3 regions of the Faecalibacterium sp. Marseille-Q4896 genome follow, and region 3 is predicted to be linked to each of the others. Evidence: riboswitches for the same ligand, from Rfam matches in the RefSeq annotation. Region 3 holds a riboswitch; each other region holds the start of a gene.

Region 1 (7,519 bases), on a different contig from region 3:
GCACTGTTCACCGCCACCGGGCCGGGCGTAGACTCCGCAATTGCCACCATGTCCAGAAATTCTTCTTTTGTCACCCACTTTTTCTCTTCCACAAATTCATTCTGCAGCAAAGCCACCATGGCATAGCCGCCGCCAAACGTGAACGCACCAATTTTGAAAAACGTCCAGAAAAGCTCCTTTGTTTTCGACATAGCCTTCTCCTTTCTTGCGCCTTATTATATCATTTTTTGTTTTGATATGATATACTTTAATGGAATATGCTGTTTTCTTTGGAAAAAGCAGAAAGCTGTTTTCTTTGGAAAAAGCAGAAAAAGGAGTTTAGGATATGAAAACAAAATTTGGCATTGTAGGCTGCGGATTTCTGGGCGGCATTGTGGCCAACGCATGGAAGAACGGTCTGCTGCCGGACTATGAGCTGGTGGGCGTGACCAGCCGCACCCGTGCTTCGGCGGAAAAGACTGCCGAAACGGTGGGCTGTGCCGTGTGTGACGATGTGGATGCCCTGCTGGCGCTGGAGCCGGAGTACATCGTGGAGACCGCTTCGGTGGAGGCTGTGCGCGCCATGGCTGTGCCTGTACTGAAAAAAGGCGTGAATCTGGTCATTATTTCCATTGGTGCCTTTGCGGACCTTGATTTTTACGAGCAGGTCAAGGCCGCTGCCGTGGAGGGCGGTGCCAAGGTGCATCTGGCAAGCGGTGCCATTGGCGGCTTTGATGTGCTGCAGACCGTCACTCTGATGGCCGAGGCGCAGAAGCTGGCCGAGACGGCAGGCATTGAGACCCACACCGGAGCCAAGGGCTTCCGCAACACGCCGGTATGGGCCGACCACCTGCTGACCGATACCGAAAAGACCACCGTGTTCACCGGCAATGCCAAGCAGGCCATTGCCACCTTCCCCCGCCGCGTGAATGTGGCTGTTGCCACCTCGCTGGCCACCACCGGCCCGGAGATCACCGGCGTGACCATGCACTCGGTACCCGGCTGGGTGGGCGACGACCACCGCATCACCGCCGAGATCGAGGGCGTGAAGGCCGTGGTGGATATCTGCTCTTCCACCAGCGCCATTGCCGGTTGGAGCGTAGTTGCCCTGCTGCGCAACCTCTCCTCCCCTGTATGCTTCTACTAAAGGAGGGCTTTGCAGATGTTCAACAAACTGGTGGCCATTGAGCCGGTAAGCCTGATTCCTTCCGCCGAGGAAGCGCTGCATCAGTACGCAAAAGAAGTGGTGCTGTACCGCGATATCCCGGCCAGCGATGACCAGATCGTGCAGCGCATCGGAGATGCCGATGCTGTACTTCTGAGCTACACCTCCCGCATGGGCAAAAATGTGATCGAGCGCTGCCCGAATATCCGTTACATCGGCATGTGCTGCAGCCTGTATTCTGAGGAAAGCGCCAATGTGGATATCGCCTACGCCCGCACCCGCGGCATCAAAGTGCTGGGCATCCGGGACTACGGCGACCGCGGCGTTGTGGAGTACGTCCTGCATGAGCTCACCGGCATCCTGCACGGTTTTGGGATGCCCATGCTGCGGGACGAGCCGGTGGAGATCACCGGGCTGAAGGCAGGCATCATCGGGCTGGGTGTGTCCGGCAAAATGATCGCCGACGCGCTGCAGTTCATGGGCGCCGACATTGCCTATTACAGCCGCACCCGCAAGCCGGATGCCGAAGCTGTGGGCATGGCCTATAAGCCGCTGGCACAGCTGCTGACCGAGAGCGAGGTGGTGTTCACCTGCCTGAACAAAAATGTCCTTCTGCTGGGCAAGGACGAATTTGCGCAGCTGGGCGCAGGCAAGGTGCTGTTCAACACCTCCATCGGCCCGGGCTTTGACTCTGCTGCTCTGGAACAGTGGCTTGCTCTGCCGGGCACCCACTTCTTCTGTGACACCCGTGCCGCTGCCGGCCCGGTGGGCGAAGACTTCTTTGCCCGTGAGAATGTGCATTGCGCGAATGTTTCTGCCGGACGCACCAAGCAGGCTTTTGTGCTGCTGAGCCAGAAGGTGCTTGCAAATATCCGCACTGCACTGGGAGAATGATATAAAAAGGAAACGCTTCCCGGCCGGGGAAGCGTTTCCTTTTAGGCTTTATTCAAAATTGTTGTGATCTCTTCCAGATTCGCCGCAAATCGGATGCCCTGCTGGCGCTGCGGCGTGGAAAGGCCTTTCTCGATCATTTTGGCAAGCAGTGCTTTCAGGCTGTCGTAGTAGCCGTTCAGATCATACAGGATGCAGGGCGCGTCCAACTGGCCCAGCGAGACCTTGGACATTACCTCTGCGATCTCTTCCAGCGTGCCGGTACCGCCGGGGAATGCGATGAAGGCATCGCCCAGCTCGATCATCTTCGTCTTGCGCTCGGTCATGTCCTTGGTGACGATCAGCTCGGTCAGGCCATCGTGCTGCAGCTCCTGCTGCACAAAGAACTGCGGTTCCACACCGGTCACCGTGCCGCCTGCGTCCAGCGCGCTCTGGGCAAGCTGACCCATCAGGCCGCTGCGGGAGCCGCCGTACACAAGGCGGTGCCCGTTTGCACCGATCCAGCTGCCCAGTTCCCGGACAGCTTCCGCCAGCGCAGGATCATTGCCCGCATTTGCTCCAAGATAGACCGTGATGTTCATGGTATTTCCCCCTTTGTTTTTTCCATTTTACCACGCAGCGGGCCGATTGAAAAGGGCCATCCCCTTGCAAATGCAGCGGCACTGTGGTATTCTTGAACGCAGAAAAAGGGAGCCTGCAAAAGCAGGCTGAGAGTGGGCTGTTTGCCCAGACCTGTGACCTGATTTGGACAATGCCAACGTAGGGAGATACTGCTGCTTCAAAGTGCGGAGGTGCCTCTTTGCGGGCATTTCCGCATTTTTTGCAAAGGAAGTTGTAACCATGAAAACTGCATTGACGATTGCCGGCAGCGATTCCAGCGGCGGTGCTGGCATCCAGGCCGATATCAAAACCATGACTGCAAACGGCGTGTACGCCATGAGCGCCATTACCGCACTGACTGCCCAGAACACCACAGGTGTGACCGGCATTTTTGAAGCCACGCCCGAATTTCTGGCACAGGAGATCGACGCCATTTTTACCGACATCTACCCGGATGCCGTCAAGATCGGCATGGTATCCTCGGCAGAGCTGATCGGTGTGATCGCCGAAAAGCTGCACACCTACGGCGCAAAGCATATCGTGGTGGACCCGGTGATGGTTGCCACCTCCGGCTCCAAGCTGCTGCGGGACGATGCCGTGCAGGCACTGACCGAAAAACTGCTGCCCATGGCAGAGGTGGTCACCCCCAACATTCCGGAGGCTGAGATCCTTTCCGGCATGAAGATCACCGATGCGGCCGGAATGGAGGCCGCTGCAAAGCTGATCAGCGAGAAATACCACTGTGCCGTGCTGTGCAAGAGCGGCCACCAGATCAACGATGCCGACGACCTTCTGTGGCGGGACAGCTGCGGCAAATGGTTCCGCGGCAAGCGCATTGCAAACCCCAATACCCACGGCACCGGCTGCACCCTATCCAGCGCCATTGCGTCTAATCTGGCAAAGGGCTATGATCTGGATGCATCTGTGGAGCGCGCAAAGGCCTACATTTCCGGCTGTCTTTCTGCCATGCTGGATCTGGGCCACGGCTCCGGCCCGATGGACCATATGTTTGCACTGAAGGGAGAGTTTGTGGGTGAGTGAGCAGACCTTTGTGCAGCAGCTGGTGCAGGAAAGTCTGCCTGTGTGGGAGCAATGTCTGCACTCAGAATTTCTGACCCACCTTGCGGATGGCACACTGGATGAAGCCTGCTTCAAGGGCTACATCGTGGAGGACAGTCTTTACCTGCGGGAATATGCCAAGGTGTTTGCCTGGGGCATGACCAAGGCAAAGGATATGCAGACCATCCGCACCTACTATTCCCTGCTTTCCTTCGTGAATGAGAGCGAGGATGCAGCCCGCCTGCACTATCTCAAGCACTTTGGACTGACCGATGAAGGCATCCAGAGCCTGCCGCTGCGGCCGGAGAACCGTGCCTATGTGGACTCTATGATCGAAGCCGCCAAAAATGGCGATGGCGCGGCCGAGTGTATGATGGCCTGCCTGCCCTGTATGCTGAGCTATGGCTGGATCTTCCAGAAACTGCTGGAAGAAAAGCCTTCCGTGCAGGATACCCTTTATGGTGCGCTGGTGGTGGACTATGCTGACAAGGGCTATGAGGCGGCCTGCCGCGACTGGGCCGCGTTTGCAGAAAAAGTCTGCGAAGGCCTGAGCGACGAGCGCCTTGCCCGCTGCCGCGAGATCTTCCATGCCTGCTCGGAGCACGAGCTGAACTTCTGGGCCATGGCAGCTTCCCCGCGCAGTGACCTGTAATTTTTCCTAAAATATAAAATGCACCCGGCCTGTGGGCAGAACCGCAGCAACCGGGTGCATTTGTTTTGTTCAGGGTTTCGTGGCCGCAGCCGCAGGCATGAGCCTTCGTGCCGGAAACATGGGAGCCCTATGCTGCACTAAATGGTGTATTCCCGCACAGCGTCCTTCATGCTTTTTACATATGCGCCAATGTGCTCCGGTGCATCCTTGCCGTACTGTTCCAGCAGTTTGATGATGGCCGAGCCCACAATGGCACCATCGGCAATGCCCGTCATTTTTGCTGCCTGCTCCGGCGTGGAGATGTTGAAGCTGTGGGCGTTGTCGCCGCCGGTGCCAACGATCTCAAAGATATCCATGCCGGTGTCCACCTTGGTGGCGTGGTCGCGCATGGCGGCGGCGCAGCCCGCAATTTCGTCCGTGGTCTCAGCCTTGGCGCTCTTGGTGGAAAGCGCCGCCAGAAAAGCTGCGTTCTGGGTGGGAGTGGTCTCGCCGCTCATGATCTCGTTCATCACGGCATAGGCTTCGTCATAGGTCAGGTCCTGTTTGCTGACGATCTTCACAATGGCTTCCTTGATCATTTTTTAACCCTCCATACTTCGTCCAGTGTGGGCCGTATCTTCATGGCTTTTTCCCTCCCGGTAGAACAAAAACTCCCCCGGCTCTTCTGCCGAGGGAGTGGAAAAGAAAAACGCCCCTAACAGAAGAACTCTCTTCTGTCAAGGACGAATAAAATTTGGCCTTCTATCCGCGGTGCCACCCTGACTTCATGGGCATGACCCCATGCACTTGGCGGGATGCCAACACATCCCCGGCAACTGACGTATGCCCTACGTTGCAGAATACTGTGCGGCGAAAGTTCTCCGCAGTTCCCTGCACCCTCAGCGGTCCATTTCGGGAAAATATAACGCAAAGTCACACTTTCCTTGACGAACTGTTTCCGGTCTGCTTCTCAGCTGCGCAGGCTCTCTGTACAGGCATGGTTCGCCGTTATCTCCGCTTCAACGGTTTAGTGTATTGAATTTGGCTATATTAAACCACGGATTTTTCGTTTGTCAATACCTGTTTGCAAATTTTTTAAAATCAGCCTATGTCCACAGTGGGTTCAGCGCTTCCGGCGGCTGTTCGTGCTGGAAAACTTCACCGCTTTTGCCGGCCTGCGGCGGCTGTGCAACGCACTGTAGTAGCCAAAGGCAGTGCCGCATAAGCCGCCCACAATGTGCATGAAGTTTGCTACATTGTCGTGCACAAAAATGATATCGTACACCTGCTGACCAAAGTACAGCGCTGCAACCAGCAGCATGGTGACCGGGATGCCGCCGGAGAAGCCCGCCAGCGACGAAAGCATGATAAGCATGAACACGATGCCGGACGCGCCCAGCAGCCCCGAACGCGGGAACAGCACGCATTGCAGCACGCCGGTGACCAGAGCGGTGAACACCATGCCGCACAAAAGCGGCTTGCTGCCGTACTTTTCTTCCATTGGCGGGCCAACAACGAGCAGCAGCAGCATGTTATTCAGAAAGTGGTCCCAGCTGGCATGGCCCAGCACATGGCCGAACAGCCGGATGTAGAACAGCGGGTCCTTCAGCGAGGAGCGGTAGACACAGAACAGATGCATCGTCGTCCACCCGTCCGTCCACTGGTCGAGGAACAGCACCAGAAGTGACAGCAGGAAAAATGTGAGGATCACCGGGGAGTTGTACTGCAGTTCCAGTTTGAGTTTTACTTTTTTCATCCTCTTGTCTCCACCCAGTATTCGCCCATGCTCTGGCCGGGCTGGTTCGTCACTTCATCCTTGAGGTAATCGCCAAGGCCGCAGCTTTCCGGCTGCCATGCAAGGGCTGCTTCCACCGTGGGGTACTCCACCTCGGCGTACCAGAACTCGGTGGGCTGGCCTTCGTCCACATGGTTCACTTCCAGCACAGAACCGTCCGGCAGGGTGTAGCTGCGGCGCAGCTTTGGGATGAGCGGTTTAGCGATAATCTTGTATTCCAGATCATCAAACAGTTCTTTGTCGATGCTGCGCTCGATCTCCTCGCGGGCAAGGCCGCCCCCGGATTTGAAGCAGAGGATGTAGTCCGTTCTGCCACCGGTGAGGGCTTCTTCCCGGATGCGCACAGTGGGCCGCACGCTGATATAGCCCTGCCGCATGGCAAATTCCTCCCTGAGGGGCAGCCCCTCCGGCCAGCCCTTCACCATCCATTTGCGTTCGATCTCCATAATGTATCCCTCTTTCATGCGGTTTTTTGGCATTTCTTATTTATAATAACATGATTTTGTGCTATTATAAAGGGTAGATTTTTACTCCTTCAGTCTGCTTCGCAGCCAGCTCCCTCAGTGAGGGAGCCTATCCGCACGGTAAGCGTGTCGAGCGAACGCGGGACGAAGGGAGTTCGTCCATGATAAGGAGAACCATATGAAAGAACGCGCTTACCCTGTGTATACCGTCAACAAACACGCCGAAGGCCTGCTGGTGGGCGGGCACCCCTGGGTGTATGAGAACGACATCCTCAATTCCCCGGAAAATGAGCCGGAAAACGGCACGCTGGCCGATGTGGTCAGCACAAAGGGTTCCTACCTTGGCACCGGCTTTGTCTCGCTCAAGAGCAAGATCCGCGTGCGGCTGATCTCCCGCAATGCCAACGACACCTTTGATGCTGCGTTCTGGCGCCGCCGGGTGGAATATGCATGGAACTACCGCAAGACCGTGCTGGAACCTGCAGACCTTTCTGCCTGCCGCGTCATTTTTGGCGAAGCCGACCAGTTCCCCGGGCTGACTGTGGACCGGTTCAGCAACATCCTTGTCACCCAGACCCTAAGCGTGGGCATGGAAAAGCTCAAGCCCATCCTCTTTCCTATTCTGGCAGAAGTCCTGCGTGCCGACGGCCAGACCATCGATGGCATCTACGAGCGCAACGATGAGGCTCTGCGCGCCAAGGAAGGTCTTGAGCAGAACAAAGGCTGGTTTGAGCTGCCCGGTGAGACTCATCCGGCAAGCACCCAGACCGAGATCTGCGAGAACGGCGTTTACTACCATGTGGACTTTGAGAATGGGCAGAAGACCGGCTTCTTCCTTGACCAGAAGTACAACCGCCGGGCCGTGGCACGTCTTGCCGCAGGCCACACCGTGCTGGACTGCTTTACCCATACCGGCAGCTTTGCACTGAACGCCG
Region 2 (7,519 bases), on a different contig from region 3:
AGGCTAAAATAAAAATAGATACTTTATAAAATAAGGAGAATCCTGCCATGAAATGGATGATCGCATCCGACCTGCACGGGTCGGCGTTTTATTGCAAAAAAATGATCAAAGCGTTTGAGCGGGAGAGAGCAGACCGGCTGCTTTTGCTGGGGGATCTTTTGTATCACGGCCCCCGCAACGACCTGCCGGAGGGCTATGCCCCGAAGGAGGTCATCCCGCTCCTGAACGGGCTGAAGCCGGCGCTTTTGTGCGTGCGGGGCAACTGTGACGCTGAGGTGGATCAGATGGTGCTGGATTTTCCCATTCTGGCCGACTATGCGGTGCTGCCGGTGGGCAGGCGGCTCGTTTACGCTACCCACGGTCATGTGCACAACCTGAAAAACCTGCCACCGCTGGTTCCGGGGGATGTCCTGCTGCATGGCCACACCCACATTCCGGCGTGGACAGAGTTCGGCGAAGGCAATCTCTACCTGAACCCCGGTTCTGTGAGCATCCCGAAGGAGGGGAGTGCACATAGCTATATGACACTGGAAGGGGAGACTTTCCTTTGGAAAACGCTGGAAGGCGAAGTGTACCGGGAGCTGGAGCTGTGATGGGGGCAATGGAGCTGGAAGAGAAAACGGTTCAGATCCGGGATGATTTCGACCCGGACAAAATTCTGGAAAGCGGCCAGTGCTTTCGCCCCCGGAAGCAGGCGGAGGGCTGGTATCGGTTTGTTTCCGGGAGACAGCTGCTTTACCTCAGACCACTGCGCAGCGGAACCTACACGGTGCGGTGTGAGCCGGGCACATGGGAAACCTTCTGGCACGGTTACTTCGACCTTGGCCGCAGCTATGCCGCCCTGCGCGGAAAGCTGGACAGCCGGGACGACTTTCTGCAGCGTGCCATGGAATATGGCCGGGGCATCCGGGTGCTGCGTCAGGATGAGTGGGAGATGCTGGTCAGCTTCATCATCTCGCAGCGAAAGAGCATCCCGGCTATCCGCAGGGCGGTAGAGCTGCTTTCGGAGCGGTTTGGCGAGCGGCTGGGCAGCGATAGCGAAGGGCCGGTGTATGCGTTCCCGACGGCAGAAGCGCTCTGCTGTGCCGGGGAGCAGGCGCTGCAGGAGTGCGGTCTTGGCTACCGCACCCGCTACGTGCTGCATGCGGCGCAGCAGGCGGCAGAGGGCACACTGGACCTGAAGAAGCTGGCTTCCCTGCCCGATGAAGCACTTTTTGCCCGTTTGATGGAACTGGACGGTGTGGGCAAAAAGGTGGCAAACTGCGTGTGTCTGTTCGGCTATGGCCGTGTGGGCCGTGTGCCGGTGGATGTCTGGATCGAACGGCTCATCCGGGACGAGTTTGCCGGGCAGGACCCGTTCCCGCAGTTCGGGCTGGAAGCAGGCATCGTGCAGCAGTACCTGTTCTTTTATAAAAGAAGCGTGGGATAAGAACCGCGGAGCCGCAGGCAGGAGCGTAGGACCATCCGCTAAGCAAAAAAGGCAACGGCTTCCTCTGTTTGAGGAAAACCGCTGCCTTTTGATCATTTTACTGCCTGCTTTAACCGTTCCAGATCTTCTGCATCCGGGTGAGAAAGGGCGTTGTCAAAATTCTCGATCAGTGCATCCAGATTGGGCAGATGGATCGGCTGCTTTTTCATGCCCTCATACCGCTGGCGTACCGAAAGCGGCATCTTGCCCTGACACATATAACGGCCGAAGACCGTGTTGCTCCTGTCCAGTGAACGCTCCACCTTTTTCAGGATCTTGTTGAAATACTCCTCACTGCCGCCAAAGCCGGCGGTGCCAAAAAGGAAGATATTTTTGCCGTGCAGCTGCTTCAAAAAGTCCAAAGTGCTTTCGTCAGCGTTTCCCTTGTCTGTCCAGAAGCCCACATAGAGGTCGTCTGCTTCCATGGCAGCAGGGTCCGGGGTGCCAAAATAGCAGCAGTTTTCCTGTGGCAGACAGGCGTGCAGCGTGTCTGCCAATAATTTTGTGTTGCCTGTTTTACTGCTGAATACGATCGCGTAGCTCATAGTTTCTCCTTTGGTCGGTAACAACAAAAAACACCACACGTTTCCGTGCGGTGCTTTTCCTTCTGGTGGAGAATACCGGGATCGAACCGGTGACCTCTTGCATGCCATGCAAGCGCTCTCCCAGCTGAGCTAATCCCCCAGATGTTTGTGCCGTGCCTGACGACAGGAGTAATTATACCAGCGCTTTGCCGGATTGTCAACAGCTTTTTTGGGATTTTCTGCAAAAAAATTCCCGCCGGGGAAATGCCCTTCCCGGCGGGAAAAATGACTGCGAAAAAACTTACGCTCTTGCGTTCTGCGGGTCGAAGATCTGCGGTGCGACACGGATCAGGATCACCACAAGGACCGTGGTCAGAATGGCTTCGGGCAGCATGTAGGTGGCGTTGTACACGGCACTGTACAGCCAGCACAGACCGTCCACGCTCATGTTGGAGATGCCGGGAAAGCCGATTTCGGTCATCCAGCTGAAAGCGTAGTCGTAGTCCTTCCAGACGATGTAACCGGACAGAAAGCTGCACAAAAAGCGCAGCAGGCACACCACAAAGGCGCTGACACCGACACCCACGGTGCGGCTGCGGAAAGGCTTTGCGATCAGGCAGGCAAAGCCCAGAACCGTGAAGGCCAGAAGGTAGTCCAGCAGCACGCAGCCCACCTGTGCCGTGAGGGTCTGGCAGTATGCCAGATTGCCAAGGCCCTGCACAAGCTGGATCAGGCTGTTGACGAAAGCGGTCATGATGCCCCACTTTGCGCCGTGGCGGTAGCTCATTACCAGAATGGGCACCATGCTGAACAGGGTGATGGAACCGCCGTGGGGCATGAGCGGGATCTGGATCATGCTCAAAACGGTGGACAGGGCGATCATCAGCGCACCCTCCACCAGAATGCGGGTTTTGGAATAGGTTTTGGTCATAGGGATTCCTCTTCTCAGAACAATAGTACACAAAAACAAAATGCGCCCGCTTTCCAGCAGGCGCACGGGGTTTGTGAAAGAACGGACAGTTCTGCAAACTCCCACGCCGGCATTGTCCGGTCAGGTAAAAGGGTACTCCGCAAAACGCGGATCTCAGCCTTTCGGCACCCCTGTTTTTATGTCCATGCAAAAGTATAGCGCGTCCGGCGCAAAAGTCAAGCCCCGGCGGAACATATCTGCCCCGGCCTGTGCATAGGCTGTACCATAAGTTCACAATGGGAGGAGTCTGGATATGAAGGGAGACCCCGAACAGAGGGCGGTACAGCTGGGCGAATATATCGCGGCCAACCGGGCCACAGTGCGTGCGGCGGCAGCGGTGTTCGGGTGCAGCAAGTCCACCGTGCACAAGGATGTTGCGGTGCGGCTGCGGACGCTGCAGCCGGAGCTGTTCCGGCAGGTGCGGGCGGTTCTGGCCTGCAATAAGGCAGAGCGGCATCTGCGCGGCGGTGCGGCCACCCGGCGCAAATACAGCCGCAGATAAAAGACGGCACACTTCCGAACAAAACGGAAGCTGTGCCGCCTTTTTTAGGTTCAGTCCCGGGTGCGGAACTGGCTCAGTGCGCCTTTTTCCAACCGGCTGACCTGTGCCTGACTGATGCCGATCTCCTGTGCCACCTCCATCTGGGTCTTGCCCTGCAGGTAGCGCAGCTCCATGATCCGCTTTTCCCGCGGGGTCAGCCCGGCCACGGTCTGCCGGAACTGCAGCCCGCTGATCCAGCTGTCCTCGCCGTCCGGGTCCCGCACCTGATCGATCACATACATCGCATCGCCGCCATCGGTGTACACCGGCTCTTCCAGACTGATCGGCTCCACCACCGATTCCAGCGCCGCCGTCACTTCCCGGCGGGTGAGCCCGGCGCTCTGGGCAATCTCGTCCATGGTCGGCTCGCGGCCAAGCTGCTTTTCCAGCGCTTCGCGGCTCTGCATGGCCCGGTAGGCGGTATCCCGCAGGCTGCGGCTCACCCGCAGGGCATTGTTGTCCCGCAGAAAACGCCGGATCTCGCCAATGATCATGGGCACGCCGTAGGTGGAGAAGCGCACCGGCTGGGCGGGGTCAAAATGATCGATGGCCTTGATCAGGCCGATGCACCCCACCTGAAACAGGTCGTCCAGATTTTCGCCGCGCTGGGCGAACCGCTGCACCACGCTGAGCACCAGCCGCAGGTTGCCTTCCACCATTTGTTCCCGGGCTGCTGCATCACCGGCGTGGGCGCGGGCCAGCAGCTCCCGTTTTTCGGCTTCGGTCAGCACAGGCAGCTTTGCAGTGTTCATGCCGCACAGCTCCACTTTGTTGTACATCCAAACGCCCCCGGTCTGTTTTGATCTTCACCGGGAGTATGGGATGCGCAGCGGCATTGTATGCGTGGAAAAAACTGTGCGCTTTCCCGTTTGGCAGGAAAGCGCGGCAAAATATTGTTTTTTGTGCGGATCTATGATATGCTGTATTTGCGGCGGCAACGCCGCCATCAGGCGCTGTGCCCACAAACGCAGGCGGCTAGTCCTTACCGGTACTTGGGTGCCGGCTAAAGACGATTTTTTCTTGAAGATCTCGTTCTCCCCGGATGTCCAAGGGCGGAAAGGGGGGATGCACCATGACGTTCGAACAGGTCGTGCTTCTGCTCACGCTTCTCGGCGGAGCAATCTACGTTACGTTTGAAATTACATGGACTGTTTCTCACAGTGATGACAAAAAGAAAAAATGACCGCCTCGAGTCCCAATCCGAGCGGTCATCTTTTCTTGACTAATCCGGTAAGGAACTAGCCGTTTGCAGGGCCAGCGCCTTTTGTAGCTTTATTATACGCGAATCAGCGTGGATTGTCAAGCCCAGCGGGCGGCAGTCCGCGTTTTTTCACCTCACTCGTTTTCCAATTGTACTTTTAAGGTGTGGATGATCCGTTTTTCCAGCCGGGAAATGTAGCTTTGGCTGATGCCCAGTGCGTCGGCGGCCTCCTTCTGGGTGCGCTCAATGCCGTCCGCCAGACCAAAGCGCAGCTCCATGATCTGCCGTTCCCGCGGGGACAGGCTGTCCACGGCCCGGCGAAGAACGGCGCGCTCCGCATCTTGTTCCAGCCGCTGGCTGATCTGGTTCTCATCACTGCCCAGAATATCAGAAAGCAGCAGCTCGTTGCCGTCGCCATCCACGTTCAGCGGTTCGTCGATGCTGGCTTCCTGACGGCGGTTGGAGCTTTTGCGTAAGTACATCAGAATTTCATTGCCGATGCAGCGGCTGGCGTAGGTGGCCAGCTTGATGCTGCGCTCCGGCGTGAAGGTGTTCACCGCCTTGATCAGCCCGATGGTGCCAATGCTGATCATGTCCTCGGCAGGCACACCGCTGCTTTCGTACTTTTTGGCAAGGTACACCACCAGCCGCAGGTTGTGGGTGATCAGGTCGTCCCGGGCAGCGGCATCGCCTGCAGCCATACGAGCCAGCAGGACCTTTTCCTGTTCCGGGGTCAGGGGCGGGGGCAGGCTGGGCGCGCCCGCCAGAAAATGTGCGCCGCCGCAATAGCCCAGCCGTGCAAGGAGCCAACGCCAGAACCGGTGCAGAACATGAAACATGAATACCCCTCCTGTACATCTATAAGTATCGATCGCATCAAACGCTTCTCAGCGGATGCCCAGCTGTACGGCCAGTTCGCTGCCCAGCAGAGCTGTCCATGGCTGCTGTGTTTCCGGGCGGCAGAATGCGGCCAGAATGCCCGCTGCACTGCCTTTGCTGGTGCGCAGGGCCTTGGCCGGAACGGCAGGCAGCACGCAGTGCCCGGCAATGGTGGTGCAGGGCACCAGCCGCACCCGCAGCTCCGGCGGCGGTGCCGTGCCGCAGGCAAAATAACGGTCCAGAAATGTGCGCAGCTCCTGCGGCAGGGCACTGCGCACGGCGGGATAATAGACCAGAACCACTGCCTGCCCGGTCAGCGGGTCCTGCACTGAGAAGCCGGTGTCGCAGAAAGCCTGTACGGAGAGGGCTGCACCTTCCAGCTCCAGCACGGCGGCAAAGCAGCGGGTGCCTGCACGGCCAAAACAGAACAGTACACCGCGCAGCACGGCAAGCACTGCACCGCAGCATAGCAGCAGCCGGCCCGGAGACAGCGGCAGATAGACGCAGAGATTTGCGCTTTGCACTCCGGGCAGCAGCACGGCTCCGCACAGCAGCAGGTTCAGCAGCAGATACCACATACACAGCTGCACAAAATTGCGCAGGCCCGGCACACCGTAAGCCGCAGCTACAGCAGCACAGCAGGTGAACACCTTATAAAGGAAAGCTGCAGGGCCGGGCAGCTCCGGCAGCAGAATGCCCAGCGAAGCTGCTGCCGCTGCCGCACTGCCCGCCATCAGCCGCAGGCCGCTGCACTGCCGCGCACACAAAAGCCCTGCGCCCAAAAGCAGTGCTGCTGCGGCCAGAAAGTTCGTCAGCAGCAGTTCGTCCAGATAGATCACGGTTTTCATACACGATCCCTTTCAAATTCCAGTATCTTCCAATTCTGCAAAAAACCATGTCGCTGTGTGCAAAAAAGCGGCTTCTGTAAGAATTTTGAGACCGGATTTTCACAGTCTATCACATTTTTCACATTTTTTTCAAAAAAGTACTTGAACATTTCTGGAAAGTGTGGTATATTATTGCCATCCTAGTAAGGGACGTAAGCCAAACAAATGGCTTGCAAATATCTTTCTAAATTTGAAGGGAGAAATTCATTATGATGATGCCTGCAAACTTCTCTGCTGTTGCAGAAAACGAGATGACCTACGTTGTTGGTGGTAGCCTGGTTGATGTCCTGGCTCCTGCTATGACCACTGCTAACTGGCAGAACGTTTCCGCTAACGTGATCAAGATCGTTGGCAACGCTTTCCTGGCTAAGCACACCACCAATCTGCTGGGCGAGCTGTTCGATGGCAACTATGTTCCCGGCGATGTGATCGGCTACTCTATTAAGAATCTGGATAAGGCTTACAACAAGGGCTACGGCACCTTCGAGAACAACGCTTGGGGCCTTGCTGTTGGCGCTCTGAACGCTGGCATGCAGATCCTGGGCGGCCTGTCTGCTATCTACACCCTGGGCAGCAGCTCCATTGGTCTGGAAGTCAAGGGCAATAGCCAGGCAGACAAGCTGCTGTAAGCCTAGCCTGTTCTGAATGAGCTGGAGGGCTTGATTTGACATAGCGTTTGCTGTGTCAGATAAAAAGAGCTAAAGACCCCGCACAAGACAAGCAATTGTTTTGTGCGGGGTTTTTGTTTGCATAAAAACTTAGCAGGCTGTGGGAAAACGGCGCAGGGATGGAATGAGAATAACCCGTTCAAAAACAATTTCCCGATGGCAGACAAACTGCTGCAGAATTTTTCAAAAAACAGTTGACAACTCCCGGATGTGCTGATATAATAAATCACGTCGTCAGGCACGGCACGAACATCTGGGGGATTAGCTCAGCTGGGAGCCCGGTTGGTATCAAAACACACCCCCAGTCAGATAGTCCTGCGACAATCAATTCCCAACAAAAAACTCCATCCAAGAGGTTCGCTTCTTGGATTTTATGGGGGA
Region 3 (7,519 bases):
GGTGGATTCGATAAAGGAGGTGGACGCACCCAGAATGGCAGTGACCCACATCCAGAACACCGCACCGGCACCGCCTGCAGAAACAGCGGCCACCACGCCCACCAGATTGCCCATGCCCACGCGGGTGGCGGTGGAAATGACCAGCGTCTGGAAGGAGGAAAGGCCGTCCCTGCCCTGCTTTTTCTCGCACACGGCGGCGATCATATCCCGGAACAGCCGCACCGGCAAAAGACGGGTGCGGCAGGTGAACCAGATGCCCGCCGTGAACAGCAGCACCACCATGAAGGAAATGCCGATGCCGCCGCCCAGCGGGATGGTGAACAGGTCGCCCCACAGCAGGCGATAGACGGATTCGATAAGATTTACCAGCAAGGCAGATTCCTCCTGTAGATCAATGGAATGAAGACGATAACTTCATTATAGTACAGTACAGAAGAATTGTAAAATCTAAAATATTGATAGAAATAATCGATGGAACAGGATAACTTGACAAATCACATAGCTTCGATTATACTACAAACAGAAGGGGCGCTGACTGCAAAGGTCAGCTTTCCATCCCGTTAGTCAAAAAGATTGACCGCTCGAGTTGGGGAACTGTGAGGCGGTCAATCTTTTTTGTTATCATCGCTTTTCATCTGGGAAAACTTTGCCATGACCTCAACGGTCAGACGGATCACATCCACGACCAAGCTCAACAACGCGAGAATGAACGTGAGCAATGCGAGAGTCTCCAGCAGATTCATTCGATATCCCTCCCTTCGCCTTCAAGGCTCCGGGCAGGGTACTTTCAAAAAAGTTTCCTCCCGGACCTCTGCTTGTTCTATGTAGAAATAGAAAAACCAGCGATACGGGATAGAAAGCATGACCACCAATTTTGCAATCAGCGCCTTATTGTTATTTTAACACAATCTTTTTGGAATTACAACACAAAAGCCGCCCGGCGGTCATACCGGGCGGCGGAGGAAGATGCGCGCTGCTGCGCGCAAAACAGAAGATTTTTACAGAATGTCGATGTACTCACCGGCCAGCGCCTTGTTCATGCTACGCACGGCACAGAATTTGCCGCACATGCTGCAGGTGTCGCTGTGGTCGTCCTCCGGCAGGCGGGCATCGCGGATGGCCTTTGCGGTCTCCGGATCCAGTGCGCAGGCGAACTGTGCATCCCAGTCCAGCACACGGCGGGCATCGCCCATCTTATCGTCGATGTCCCGGGCGTGGGGGATGCCCTTGGCGATATCGGCGGCGTGGGCAGCGATCTTGGAGGCCACGATGCCCTGCTTCACATCGTCCACATTGGGCAGAGCCAGATGCTCGGCGGGGGTCACATAGCACAGGAAAGCTGCACCGCTGGCTGCAGCCACAGCGCCGCCGATGGCAGCGGTGATGTGGTCGTAACCGGGGGCGATATCGGTGACCAGGGGTCCCAGCACATAGAAGGGTGCGCCCATGCAGATGCTCTTCTGCACCTCCATGTTGGCAGCCACCTGATTCAGGGGCACATGGCCGGGGCCTTCCACCATCACCTGCACGTTGTGTGCCCATGCGCGCTTGGTCAGCTCGCCCAGACGCACCAGCTCCTCGATCTGGCACACATCGGTGGCATCAGCCAGACAGCCGGGACGGCAGGCATCACCCAGCGAGATGGTCACATCGTGCTCGGCGCAGATCTCGCAGATCTCGTCAAAGTGCTCGTAGAAGGGGTTCTCGTTGCCGGTCATGCTCATCCATGCAAACACCAGAGAGCCGCCGCGGCTGACAATGTTCATCTTGCGCTTGTGCTTGCGGATCTGCTCGATGGTCTTGCGGGTGATGCCGCAGTGCAGGGTGACAAAGTCCACACCGTCCTCTGCATGCAGGCGCACCACATCGATGAAGTCCTGTGCGGTCAGCTCAGCCAGATCGCGCTGGTAGTGGATGACCGAATCGTACACCGGCACGGTGCCGATCATCACCGGGCACTCGTGGGTCAGCTTCTGACGGAAGGGCTGGGTGTTGCCGTGGCTGGAAAGGTCCATAATGGCTTCGGCACCCATGTTGACGGCGCTCATCACCTTCTGCATCTCCACGTTGTAGTCCTTGCAGTCGCGGGAGACGCCAAGGTTCACGTTGATCTTGGTGCGCAGCATGGAGCCGACGCCCTCGGGGTTCAAACACTCATGGTGCTTGTTGGCGGGGATGGCAACCTTGCCCTCGGCGACCCACTGGCGGATCTCCTCGGTGGTGCGGTATTCCTTTTTTGCCACGATCTCCATCTGCGGCGTGATGATGCCCTTGCGGGCAGCATCCATCTGAGTGGTATAAGTCTGCATACGCTCTGTTCCTCCAAATGACAGTTTATCTCTGAACAGCAGGGTGCTGGTCATACAAGGGTAGGGAAAGGCAGCCGTCATTCAGAAAAAACAGAACGTTCTGGATGCCGGCACCTGCGCAAAATACGCTTTTCATGTTGGTTTTCTCCATGAATTTTATAACGCGGCCCAAGGTGGTGTCCCCGGTTTGCCGCGGGATCGGTCAGATGATCTGCTCGGAAAGCGCCTTCAGCTCCCGGCACTCGGTCTCGATGTCGTCTGCTGCAAAGATGGCGCTCACAAGGGCCACGCCATCCACACCGGTACCCTTGAGCTGCAGGATGTTCTCCTTGTGGATGCCGCCAATGGCCACCACCGGGATGTCCACGGCATCACCGATGGCCTTCAGGGTCTCGTGGGGCAGAACATCCACATCGGTCTTGGTGTGGGTGGCAAAGGCTGCGCCCACACCAAGGCAGTCTGCGCCGTGCTTGACGGCTTCCCGTGCTTCCTCCACACTGTGGACGGAAACGCCGATCATCATTCCCTCGCCCACACGAGCGCGCACCTGCGCTGCGGCCATATCCTCCTGCCCCACGTGCACGCCCTCGGCGTGGCAGCGGATGGCAATGTCCACATTGTCGTTCACAAAGAACGGCACGCCGTAGCGCTGGCACAGAGCATGGATCTCCACAGCCTCTTTCAGAAAAGCTTCGTCGTCCAGCTCTTTTTCACGCAGCTGCACACAGGTGACACCGCCTTTCAAGGCGCTCTCCACCTGTTCATAGAGGGTCTGTTTGCCCACCCATGCGCGGTCGGTGACGGCATACAGAAGCATGTTCTGCTTATCGCACTTCATAGTTTGCTCCTTCTTCCAGCTGATCCGGGGTCATATTGTAAATGGCATCGATGATATAATTGCGGTAGGTGGAGTTGCCGTCCAGCGGGGTCAGGCGCTTGTGGGCGGTCTCGCCCGCAAGGCCCATGGCGCACACTGCAGCTGCAGCGGCTTCCAGCGGATGGCCGGGGTTGGCGGTGACGAACGCCGCCGTCAGGGCCGAAAGCTGGCAGCCCGTACCGGTGATGCTGCTCATCATGGCATTGCCGTTGCGGATGCAGTAGGCTTTTTCGGCATCGGCCACGATGTCGATGGCACCGGTAATGGCAATAACGGCACCCGTCTGGGCTGCAAAGGCCTTGGCAAAGGCCACGGCAGAATCCAGATTTTCCTCAGTAACTTTATCGGCCACATCGGCATCCACGCCCTTGGTGGTTCCCGCGCCGGAGGCCAGCGTTTTGATCTCTGAGATGTTGCCGCGGATCACGGTGAACTTTACGTCCCGGAGCAGGCGGAAAGCCGTGTCGGTGCGCAGGCGGGATGCACCCGCACCCACCGGGTCCAGCACCACAGGATGGCCCAGCTGGTTTGCCTTTTTGCCCGCCAGTAGCATGCTGGTGATGGTGCGGCTGTTCAGGGTGCCGATGTTGATGTTCAGACCGCCGCAGATGGTGGTGATGTCCTCCACCTCGGCAGCATCGTCGGCCATGATGGGCGAAGCACCGCAGGCCAGCACCATGTTGGCGCAGTCGTTCACGGTGACGTAGTTGGTAATGTTATGGATGAGCGGGCAGGTGCGGCGCAGGTTCTCGAATTCTGTTTTGAACATTCGGGTGCCCCTCCGTCAGGAAAGACTGTTCTGCATGGAGCGCAGTGCGCCGGAGCGCTGCAGGCTGTACACCAGCACGCCCGCAATGATGGAACCCACTGCAGTGGAGATGAGGAACGGCACGATGTAGGCATAGAACGCGATGTCGCCAGCGCTCTTGCCCATGAGGAAGATGGCCACCGGGTAAGCGCACAGACCGCCCAGAATGCTGGTGCCGAACACCTCGCCCACCATGGTGGCAAGGATGTTTTTGGTCTTATGGTACACAAGGCCGCACAGCAGTGCGCCGAACATGCTGCCGGGGAAGGCCATCAGGCTGCCCAGACCCAGCAGGTTGCGCAGCAGCGAGGCCACAAAGGCCACGCCCACGCCCCACCACGGGCCAAGCAGCACCGCGCAGGTCACATTGACCATGTGCTGGATGGGTGCACATTTGCTGCCGAACATGGGGAAGCTGAATACGCTGCCCACCACGCACAGAGCGCACAGCATGCCGGCCAGCGCCAGCTTTTTCACAGAGAGTTTTTTCATAAGGCAAGGCTCCTTTCCAAACCTGCGGAAGCAGCAAAAACCATACAGCGCCTCCGCAAACAGCCCGCACCCGGTGCCAGACCCGGCGCAGGAACTATAAGAAGCGGTCGAGACTTGCTGGTCTCCTCTCACGCCGGAACACGGCTTCCCATCGCTGACGGTCACAAAGCTCAGGGCGCTCCCCCTCAGCCCGCTGCGGCACTTCCGCAGAAAAGTACAAGGTATCCTCCTTAATGGTAATAGGTACACAACAAAAAACAGGAGACACCTTCCGCGGTGCCTCCTGCAAAAAATCATCCATTCTGACTTCCTACGGCGGCATTATCCGCATCAGGTAAAAGGGTCGAAGTTTGGATACTTCCTCTCAGCCTGCTTCACAAGCTCCCCTGTATTTGATTGTGACTGTATTCTACACCCTTTGCGCACAAATTGCAAGAGGGGGCAAAGGCGCGCACAGCGGTGCAAAACGTTTTTCACGCAGTTTTTGGGGCGTTTCACGCAGGTTTTATTGAAAAAGAAGGTGAAATATGGTATTTTCAAGGTGGACGCAGCACGGATATTGTTCTGGTCTGCACCAATGATACACGAATGGACGGTGGCCTGGGCCTTACCATTACGGGTATGCGCAATGTTACAATCACGGGAAGCAATGCAAAAGGCTCGATGCTGGTGTGGAACACCGCAGGCAGGCCCGAACCCGCAGGCGCACCCGCCTTTGCGGATGTGACCGACCCTGATATGGCCAAGGCCGCACAGTGGTGCACCGAGCAGGGCACCATGGCTGCCAAGGGCGACCGCTTTGAGCCCGAAGGCTGGGCCCCGAAGTTCAAGGTGATCGAAGTGTGGAACAAGGCGTTCCCCGCAGCCTGATGCCGGCAGTGTGGATGCCGTGCTCGGTTCGGACCTTTTCCGTGAAAATGGGGCTGTTGCAAAATAGCTCTCTGAAAAAATCATGAACAAAACCCGGAACCTTTTCTCGGCCAAAACGGCTCAAAAAGGGTTCCGGGTTTTTGATATTATGCTATTTCCACCTTATCCGTTCCACCCTCTGGCAGAGGGGTCCAGCATTTCGGTGGCAGAGTAAATGAGGGCGTTGCAGATGGCTGCAGCTACATTGCTGCCGCCCTTGCGGCCCATGGCGGCGATGGCAGGCACGCCGTATCGCTCGCAGGCGGCAAACAGTACTTCCTTGCTTTCCACCACATTCACAAACCCCACCGGCACGCCAATGACCAATGCAGGCCGCAGACCGGCTTCCATTTCCTCCGCAATGGTCAAAAGGGCCGTGGGCGCATTGCCAATGGCCAGAATGGCCCCCGGGTGCTCCCGAGCAGCGCGGTGCATGGCGGCAACGGCACGGGTGGTGCCCGCCTGCTTTGCGGCTTCGGCCACAGCGGGGTCTGCCATGTAGCAGATGGCTTCACCGTTCAGTTTTTTCAGGCCCGGCTTTGTGATGCCCGCAAGCGCCATATTGGTGTCGGTAACGATGAAAGCACCCGCGTGCAGGGCCTTGACTGCGGCTTCCACCGCGCCGGGTGTAAAGCGCAGATTTTTGGCATAGTCGAAATCCGCGGTGGTGTGGATGACCCGCTTGACCACCGCAGCCGTCTCCGGCGGCGGGGTCAGGCCCAGCTCGTCCAGTTCCCTTGTGATAATGGAGATGCTCGTCCGTTCAATGTCGGCGGGCAGATGATGCTGCGGTGTCATGTGTTGTCTCCTTTTTGCATTCCCATGGCGGCATAGATAGCGGGCATATCCAGTGCCGCGCGCACACCATCGGCAAGCAGATCAAACTGCTGCTGACGGTACTGCTCCATGGGGATAAGCTCGGCCCCGGCCGGATCGATGCCCTTCCGTTTGCACAAAAATGCGGTCAGTTTTTCGGTCAGTTCGCCGGTGTCGAACAGGCCGTGCAGGTAGGTACCGAATACACCGTCCTGCACACAGCCCTCCGGCGTGCCGTCTGCAAGGATGCAGAACGCACTGCCCCGCACCTCGGTGCGGCCTGCGTGGATCTCGTAGCCCGTCAGCTTTGCGCCTGCAAAGGGTTCTGTGGTCACACAGGCTGCGGTCTGGGTCAGGTGCTTTTCGGTGCCGAACACCGTCGTGGTGGGCAGCAGGCCAAGGCCCCGCAGGGTGCAGGGGGTGCCGCTCTCCTCCCCTGCCGGGTCGCAGAGCTGTTCACCCAGCATCTGGTAGCCGCCGCACACGCCCAGCACCGGCGTACCGGCTGCCGAAAGCCTGAGCACCGCCGCTTCCAGTCCGCTTTCCCGCAGCCAGCGCAGGTCGTCCATGGTGTTCTTGGTTCCGGGCAGGACGACGAGATCCGGTGCACCCAGCTGGCGGGTGCGCTGCACATACCGCACGCCCAGCAGCGGGTGCTGTTCCAGCGGGATAAAGTCGGTGAAGTTGGACACATGCGGCAGGCGCAGGATGGCGATATCCAGCGGTTTGACGGTGCTTTTTGCTTCCAGACGATCCGAGAGAGAATCCTCGTCCTCGATCTCCACCCGCAGGTACGGCACCACGCCCAGCACGGGCAGCTGCGTTTTTTCTTCCAGCATGGCAAGGCCGGGCCGCAGGATCTCCACATCGCCCCGGAACTTGTTGATGATGAGCCCCCTGATGCGGGCACGCTCGTCGGCTTCCAGCAGCTCCACAGTGCCGTACAGCTGCGCGAATACGCCGCCGCGGTCGATATCGCCCGCCAGCAGCACCGGCGCATCCACCAGCTTTGCAAGGCCCATGTTCACGATATCGTCGGCTTTCAGGTTGATCTCTGCCGGGCTGCCCGCGCCTTCGATCACGATGATGTCGTTCTCGGCGGCAAGGCTGTTGTAGGCTTCCAGAATGTCCGGGATAAGGCTGCGCTTCATTTTAAAGTAGGCGGCGGCAGGCATCTGGCCCCGGGCCTTGCCGTTCACGATCACCTGACTGCCCACATCGCTGCTGGGCTTGAGCAGGATGGGGTTCATGCGCACATCCGGCTCCACGCCTGCAGCCTGTGCCTGCACCACCTGAGCACGGCCCATC

The links. Region 3 has a riboswitch for thiamine pyrophosphate ahead of thiW (energy coupling factor transporter S component ThiW). Riboswitches for the same ligand answer to the same signal wherever they lie in the genome.
Region 1: linked by a shared signal. The riboswitch ahead of thiD (bifunctional hydroxymethylpyrimidine kinase/phosphomethylpyrimidine kinase) and the one ahead of thiW (energy coupling factor transporter S component ThiW) in region 3 are both predicted to bind thiamine pyrophosphate.
Region 2: linked by a shared signal. The riboswitch ahead of J3348_RS06505 (energy-coupled thiamine transporter ThiT) and the one ahead of thiW (energy coupling factor transporter S component ThiW) in region 3 are both predicted to bind thiamine pyrophosphate.

The regions. Positions count from the first base shown of each region.
Region 1 covers NZ_JAFREG010000001.1:345,800-353,318, forward strand. Annotated here, with positions in the region: gene J3348_RS01915 (chromate transporter) at 1-191, opposite strand, end outside; gene J3348_RS01920 (aspartate dehydrogenase domain-containing protein) at 326-1,126, shown strand; gene J3348_RS01925 (D-isomer specific 2-hydroxyacid dehydrogenase family protein) at 1,142-2,038, shown strand; gene J3348_RS01930 (TIGR00730 family Rossman fold protein) at 2,080-2,616, opposite strand; TPP riboswitch at 2,712-2,819, shown strand; gene thiD (bifunctional hydroxymethylpyrimidine kinase/phosphomethylpyrimidine kinase) at 2,876-3,676, shown strand; gene J3348_RS01940 (TENA/THI-4 family protein) at 3,669-4,346, shown strand; gene J3348_RS14355 (tryptophan synthase subunit alpha) at 4,484-4,924, opposite strand; gene J3348_RS01955 (rhomboid family intramembrane serine protease) at 5,449-6,081, opposite strand; gene J3348_RS01960 (CYTH domain-containing protein) at 6,078-6,566, opposite strand; gene J3348_RS01965 (class I SAM-dependent rRNA methyltransferase) at 6,763-7,519, shown strand, end outside.
Region 2 covers NZ_JAFREG010000003.1:62,906-70,424, reverse strand. Annotated here, with positions in the region: gene yfcE (phosphodiesterase) at 48-593, shown strand; gene J3348_RS06520 (DNA glycosylase) at 593-1,429, shown strand; gene bilS (flavodoxin family protein BilS) at 1,522-2,013, opposite strand; tRNA gene J3348_RS06510 (tRNA-Ala) at 2,077-2,152, opposite strand; gene J3348_RS06505 (energy-coupled thiamine transporter ThiT) at 2,294-2,923, opposite strand; TPP riboswitch at 3,006-3,105, opposite strand; gene J3348_RS06500 (sporulation transcriptional regulator SpoIIID) at 3,216-3,464, shown strand; gene sigG (RNA polymerase sporulation sigma factor SigG) at 3,515-4,282, opposite strand; gene J3348_RS06490 (sigma-70 family RNA polymerase sigma factor) at 4,839-5,543, opposite strand; gene J3348_RS06485 (sigma-E processing peptidase SpoIIGA) at 5,592-6,431, opposite strand; gene J3348_RS06480 (hypothetical protein) at 6,680-7,099, shown strand; tRNA gene J3348_RS06475 (tRNA-Ala) at 7,514-7,519, shown strand, end outside.
Region 3 covers NZ_JAFREG010000002.1:84,213-91,731, forward strand. Annotated here, with positions in the region: gene J3348_RS04335 (alanine/glycine:cation symporter family protein) at 1-372, opposite strand, end outside; gene J3348_RS04340 (hypothetical protein) at 606-743, opposite strand; gene thiC (phosphomethylpyrimidine synthase ThiC) at 999-2,309, opposite strand; gene thiE (thiamine phosphate synthase) at 2,512-3,147, opposite strand; gene thiM (hydroxyethylthiazole kinase) at 3,134-3,955, opposite strand; gene thiW (energy coupling factor transporter S component ThiW) at 3,971-4,486, opposite strand; TPP riboswitch at 4,777-4,884, opposite strand; gene J3348_RS04365 (hypothetical protein) at 5,075-5,356, shown strand; gene J3348_RS04370 (precorrin-8X methylmutase) at 5,519-6,193, opposite strand; gene J3348_RS04375 (cobyric acid synthase) at 6,190-7,519, opposite strand, start outside.